2 regions of the Aminomonas paucivorans DSM 12260 genome follow, and region 2 is predicted to be linked to the other one. Evidence: riboswitches for the same ligand, from Rfam matches in the RefSeq annotation. Region 2 holds a riboswitch; the other holds the start of a gene.
What was found. A riboswitch is a leader RNA that binds a small molecule or an ion and turns the genes downstream of it on or off. The one in region 2 is predicted to bind molybdenum cofactor.

Region 1: linked by a shared signal. The riboswitch ahead of APAU_RS01150 (molybdopterin-binding protein) and the one ahead of APAU_RS03335 (response regulator) in region 2 are both predicted to bind molybdenum cofactor.

The regions. Positions count from the first base shown of each region.
Region 1 covers NZ_CM001022.1:254,472-257,874, reverse strand. The annotation lists gene APAU_RS01155 (SgcJ/EcaC family oxidoreductase) at 1-15, opposite strand, end outside; molybdenum cofactor riboswitch at 1,131-1,225, shown strand; gene APAU_RS01150 (molybdopterin-binding protein) at 1,378-2,340, shown strand; gene fdhF (formate dehydrogenase subunit alpha) at 2,371-3,403, shown strand, end outside.
Region 2 covers NZ_CM001022.1:753,739-757,141, reverse strand. The annotation lists gene pruA (L-glutamate gamma-semialdehyde dehydrogenase) at 1-733, opposite strand, end outside; gene APAU_RS03335 (response regulator) at 876-1,586, opposite strand; molybdenum cofactor riboswitch at 1,582-1,702, opposite strand; gene ilvN (acetolactate synthase small subunit) at 2,097-2,636, shown strand; gene ilvC (ketol-acid reductoisomerase) at 2,733-3,403, shown strand, end outside.

The sequences.
Region 1 (3,403 bases), 500 kb from region 2:
CTCCTGAACCTTCATGACAGACCTCCCATCTTCTCCTGCGCACTCCCTTGAAGTCCGCAGGCAGGACAAAACACGCCAAAGCCTGTTCCCAGGGGAACCGCTCCCGGGGAACAGACCTCCCTCCCCGTTTGGGGAGTAACGACCCTTGTTGGAATGCCGAGCAATGAGAAAAAGGATTTGAGAACTCCGGCGAAGGCCCTCCTTCGCCCCAGGATCCCCGTGGATCCTGCACACGCTGCCAGGGCTGTCCCAGCCCAGGGTGGGTCCCCCACGGGACCCGGTCGACCTAAAATTCACAAGATATGCAAACGAACCCTCTCCCTTTCGCGCTCGAAAAAGGACGGAAAGCGGGGATACGGCGTCGGCAATGGGGGAACGTAGGCCGGCTCGCCCGAAAAGAGCTCGGGGCAAGAGGAACGTGCGGCCACGACATTTGGATATATTATGCACAAATTTCCCGGAAGGGGCAAGGGCAAAGAAAGCCCCCCCTGTTCTTGCACAAGAAACCTCCGGTTCTCCGCGAAAGAAAAAAGGCCCCGCCCTTTCCGCTGCTCTGCACAAAACAGGGGACAGGATCCTCTCGGTCCGATCCGGTTTCTCCCCGGCCAGGCCCGTCGCACACAGGACCTCCGGTTTGTGCTTCTTGGCACCAGCTCTCGCTTTTCCGAATCCCGAGACGAAAAAGGACATCTTGGGCCCATCGGAAACCTCCGAGGCAATCCCGTTCCCCATGACGGGACTCCTTCACTCGACCCACGATCCCCCTCTCGATCGGGGTTTGGCGCAACCCGATCCCGAAGGTTTCCTCTCCCCCAGGAAACCGGCCTCCAGTGACATATTTCACAGATATGCTTGACACGCCCACCAAGTCTGAATGAAGATGGCTCTGTGTTGTGAATGGCCTGCGGCCTATCCTCCGCGAGAACCACAGGGGGGAGGATGCGCAGCCTGCACTCCCGAAGCACCGAGGCAGACTCCGGGGTTGGTGCCCCCGGGGCGCGGCGGCTTTCCGTTCTGCGGCGGACATCCGGCGGAGGACGGTTCGCGAGAAAACTCCTCGGCGGCGGGGAACTTCCTGTACTCGACCGAAGACCCCAAGTCTCCCCCCAGGGGGAGACCCCATAGAGCGCCTCCGAGCCGCATTGCCTGTCGGGCCCCGTGTCCGTGGTGTGCGGCCGATAGGGTGTGTCTGGAAACGGGCACGCCTCCCTTGTTTGGCAAGGAGAGCCGCACACCTGCGTCTTGACGTAGGGGGACTGTGCTCCTTGCATGGGGCACGGTCCCTTTTTTTATGGAAAGGCGGAATCGCGGTGAAGACACGTGAAGACTGAAACCCTCCCGGTCGAGCAGGCCGTCGGCAGAATCCTCTCCCATGACTTGACCCTCATCGATCCCGTGGGGGGATTCAAGGGCGCCCGCTTCCGCAGGGGGCACCGCATCGCGCAGGAGGACGTGCCCCTCCTCCTGCGCATGGGCAAGTCCCACATCCGCTTTCTGATGCTGGACCCGGAGGAGGTCCACGAGGACGAGGCAGCGCTCCTCCTGGGACGAAGGGTCCAAGGGGAAGGGCTGGAGCTTCGCGGACCTGAGGAGGGGAAATGCACCCTCACGGCGACCCGTCCCGGCCTGCTGCACTTTCGGGACGAGGACGTGGACTTCATCAACCAGGACCCCGACTGGATCTTCACCACCCGGGCCAACCGGACCGCCGTGAGCCTCGGGACCCTGACGGCGGCCTTCCGCATCGGCCCCCTGGCCGTCCAAAGAGAACAGGTGGACCGCGTGCTGGGGGTGGCCCCCCTTTCCGTTCTGCCCTGGAACCCCTTCCCCACCGCCCTGGTCACCACGGGGCGGGAGATCTACGAAGGGCTGGTGCAGGACGCCTTCCTGCCCAAGCTGCAAACCAAACTCGTACCCTACGGCGCTCCCCTGATGGGACACACCCTCTGCCCCGACGACGCCTCCGAGATCGCCCGGGCCGTCGCCGCGTGGCTGGACAAGGGGGCCCGGATCGTCCTGTGCACCGGAGGCATGAGCGTGGATGCGGACGACCAGACACCTCGGGCCATCCGCTCCCTCTGCGACCGGGTGGTTTTCCGAAGGGTCCCCCTGATTCCGGGGGCCAACCTGATGCTTGCCCAGAAAGGGGAGGCATTCCTCGTAGGCGTTCCCGCCTCGGCGGTTTTTGCACAACGGACGTCCCTGGACGTCCTTCTGGATCGTCTCTATGCGGGCACTCCTCCCACGGGAGAAGAGGTCCGACGTTGGGGAAGGGGGGGATTGTGCAGGAGCTGCGACGCGTGCTCTTACCCTGGATGCGCCTTTTCCGCGCGCAGTTGAGGAATCTTCCAAGGAAAGGAGTTTTGGTTCATGGGTTCCAATCCCATCACAGCAAGAATCAACGGGAAAACCATCACCGCAGAACCGGGCATGACCATCATGCAGGCCGCACGAGCCAACGGCATCCACATCCCGTCCCTGTGCGACCACCCGGCCCTGCCACCCAGCGGCGCCTGCCGCGTCTGTCTCGTGGAGGTGGAGAACAACCCCAAGCTTCTGCCGGCCTGCACCACTCCCCTCACCGACGGCATGGGGGTGCTCACCCACAGCCCCAAGGCCATCGCCACCCGCAAGGCGGTGGTGGAAATGATCCTCATCCGCCATCCCCTGGACTGCTTCTCCTGTGAATCCAACGGTCGCTGCACCCTGCAGGATCTGGCCTACGAGCTGGGCATCGAAAAGTCCCCCCTGCGGGACGAGGGCGACGTGAACACGGACATCCCCCTGGACGACACGAACCCCTTCTACGTCCGGGACATGAACAAGTGCATCCTCTGCGGCCGGTGCGTCCGGTCCTGCGACTGGCAGTCGGGCTACCACGCCATCGACTTCCAGCACCGGGGCATCCACACCGCCATCAACCCGCCGGTGGGGGTGAAGCTGGAGGATTCGGACTGCGTCTTCTGCGGCCAGTGCGTCCAGGCCTGTCCCGTGGGCGCCCTGGTGGAGAAAAAAACCATCGGCCAGGGACGGTCGTGGCAGACCCAGGTCGTCCGCACCACCTGCCCCTACTGCGGGGTGGGCTGCCAGCTGGACCTCCACATGAAGGGCGACCAGATCACCCGGGTCACCGGGACCCCCGACGGCATGCCCAACCGGGGACGTCTGTGCGTCAAGGGGCGCTTCGGCTACGACTTCATCTACTCCGACGAACGCCTCACCAAACCCCTCATCCGAATCCGGAAAGGGGAAAAGAAAAGCCCGGAAGACACCTTCCGTGAAGCCAGCTGGGACGAAGCCCTCGGCCTGGTGGCATCCCGATTCAAGGAGGTGATCGAAGAGCACGGCCCGGATGCGGTCGGAGGGGTGAGCTGCGCGCGCAGCATCAACGAGGATTCCTACA
Region 2 (3,403 bases):
CCGAGGCGGGGAGGAAGTTGATCACCCCGTCGGGGAGCCCCGCCTCCTGGAGGACCTTCATGAGGTAGTACGAGGACAGCACCGCCGTGGAGGCGGGCTTCCAGATCGTCACGTTGCCCATGAGCACAGGGGCCAGGTTGAGGTTCAGGGCGATGGCGGTGAAGTTGAAGGGGGTGACGGCAAAGACGAACCCCTCCAGGGGACGGTACTCCATGCGGTTGATGCTGTCCGACCCCATGAGGGGCTGGTCCGCGTAGATCCGGGAGGCAAAGTGCACGTTGAACCGGAGGTAGTCGATCACCTCGCAGGCCGCATCGATCTCCGCCTGGAAGGCGTTCTTCCCCTGCCCCAACATGGTGGCGGCGTTCAGGAGAGCGCGGTAGCGCTTGGAGATCAGCTCCGCCGCCTTGAGGAAGATGGCTCCCCTCTCGTGGTAGGAGAGGTTCAGCCAATCCTCCCGAGCGGCCAACGCCGCGTCGATGGCCTGCCGCACTTCCGTCGCCCCCGCCCGGTGGACCGTGGCGAGCAGGTGTCCATGGTCGCAGGGCATGGTGACCTTGCCCAGGCGTCCGGTGCGCACCGGACGCCCCCCGATGATCAGGGGGATCTCCGGCTGCAGGGAGCTCTGGCGCTCCAGCTCCGCCTCCAGGGCCGCCCGTTCCGGAGACCCGGGCAGATATCCCAGGACCGGCTCGTTGCAGGGCTGAGAGAAACTGTACAGAGCGTTGTTCATTTCCTGACCTCCTCCGTGAGTGTTCACGGAGGAAGGGTAGAACATATTGCAACTATGTTGCATTTTATGGAGATGAAATTCGGACCATTACTCCTTTTTGTCCGTTATCTCTCCTTTTCGTTTTCGTCCGGCTTGGGTTCCTTCAGAAAGACGCCAGGGGGGAGGCGGTGCGTTTCAGGACGTACTGCTTCAGGGGACGGCCGATCTCCTTGTAGGCGTGTTCCACCCGGACCAGTTCGGTCTCCACGAGGAACTCCAGGTAGCGCCGGGCGGTGGAGCGGGACAGGCCCAGACGCTCCCCCATCTCCGCCGCAGCGAGGGGACACTCCGCCACCTGCAGGACCCGGACCACCTGACGGAGCACCGGTTCCTGAAGGCCCTTGGGAATCCCCACCTCTCCCCCTCGACCGACGGTCCTGCCGTGGAGGATCTTGTCCAGGTCCGCCTGCCTCCAGGGGGTCTTGCGCCCCGTCAGCCCCCAGTAGTAGTTGCCGTAGGCGTCCAGGGCGGCGTGGAAACGGTCGAAGGTGAAGGGTTTGATGAGGTAGTCGAAGGCCCCGAGACACAGGGCCCCCCGGACCGTGTCCGGGTCGTCCCCCTCGGAGAGGATGATATGGTCCACCCGGGAGAATTCCGTCCGGGAACGCCTAAGCCCCTCCTGGCCTCCGAACTCGGGAAGGAACAGATCCAGGAGGACCAGGGCGGGACGCCGATTCTGGAGACAGCGAAACAGCTCCGGCCCCGAGGTGGCGTAGCCGCCGAGGCAGTAGCCCCGGGTCCGGGACAGGTATTCGGCGTAGAGGGAACGAAGCATCGGGTCCGCCTCGGCGATGAGCGCTTCCAGCACAGGCATGGATTGCCGTCCTCCTTTCCGGAAGGGAGGCACCCCCGTTTCCAGGGACACCCTAGACGGCTGCGAACCCTGGACCTCACGTCTTTAGGCACCGCAGCTCGGAGGATGGATTAGGGAATACTTCGTCTTATTGTACCCCACCGGAGAAAACCTTTGCAGCCCCCCCGAGGATTCGCGGGGATTCGCCGAGGAAACCCTTGACGATTCTCCCGAGAGTCCCTAGAATGTCACGCAATTTCCCGGTTCGGTCGGTCCGAACCGCATTCCACCGCAAAGGAGGGGATACCCGTGAACCGACAGGCCATGACCGCTTCCGAAGGCTTCTTCTGCTCTTCCGTTCTGTCGCTGGTGCTGGCGCTGGTACTGGTACTGATTACCCGTGGGTCCCCCCCTGGGGCGGCCGGCGCGTAGTCGCGCCACGGCAGCGCTCTCCAGGGCCGGGACCCGTACGGGTCCCGGCCCTTTTTTATATCCCCGAGTCCACCAAGAGAGCAAAGGAGGGACAACGCGATGAAGTGCACGTTGAGCGTTTTGACAGAGGACCATCCGGGCGTTCTGATGCGTATCGCCGGCCTCATCTACCGACGAGGCTACAACATCGAGAGCTTGAGCGTCGGACGCACCGACACCACCGGCTTTTCCCGGTTCACCGTGGTGGTGGAGGCGGACGAGCGAGGCATGTCCCTTCTGGCGAAGCAGTTGGAGAGGCTGGTGGAAGTGGTGACGGTGGAGGAGCTGAGCCGCAGCAAGTACGTGGAGCGCTGGCTCTCCCTCATCAAGGTCCGGGCCCCCCTGGAGGTTCGACCCCACGTGCTCCAGACCGCGGAGGTCTTCCGGTGCCGGGTGGTGGACATGGGCACCGACGCGGTGACCCTGGAGGTGACGGGGGATCAGGGAAAGATGGAGGCCTGCATGGAGGCCTTCCGCCCCTACGGGGTCCTGGAGGTGGCGGGTTCGGGAGCCGTGGGCATGCAGCGCACGGGCTTCGCCGCCACCCTCCCCTTCTCGGAAGAGATTCCCCTGCGGCTTTCCTGCGCAGGGATCTCCTAGATGCGACACCCCCGGGCGTTTCCACCCGGGAGGGAAGACAAGAGGCAATCCGAGGCGACGCGAATCCGCCCCACATTCGAGAGGAGATGGCAATCCATGGCAACGGTGTACTACGAGAAGGACGCGAAGCTGGAGACCCTGAAGGGCAAGACGGTGGCGATCCTGGGCTACGGCAGCCAGGGACACGCCCACGCCCAGAACCTGAAGGACAGCGGCCACAAGGTGGTGGTGGGTCTCCATGCGGGCAGCCGTTCCAAGGCCGTGGCGGAGCGGGACGGCTTCCAGGTTCTCTCCGTGGCGGAGGCCACCAAGGCGGCGGACGTGGTGATGTTCCTCATGCCCGACCACCTGCAGGCAGGAATCTACCGGGACGAAGTGGCCCCGAACCTGAAGCCCGGGGCGGCGCTGGCCTTCGCCCACGGGTTCGCCATCCACTTCGGCACCGTGGTCCCCTCCAAGGATCGGGACGTGTTCATGGTGGCGCCGAAGAGCCCGGGACACCTGGTGCGGCGCATGTTCCAGGAGGGCAAGGGGGTTCCGGCGCTGCTGGCGGTGTACCAGGACGCCTCCGGGTCGTGCCGGGACCTGGCCCTGGCCTACGCCTGCGGCCTCGGCGCGGGGCGGGCGGGGGTCCTGGAGACCACCTTCCGGGAGGAGACGGAGACGGACCTCTTCGGGGAGCAGGCGGTGCTCTGCGGCGGCGTGACGGAACTCGTCAAGGCGGGCTTCGACACCCTGGTGGCGGCGGGCTACCAGCCGGAGATCGC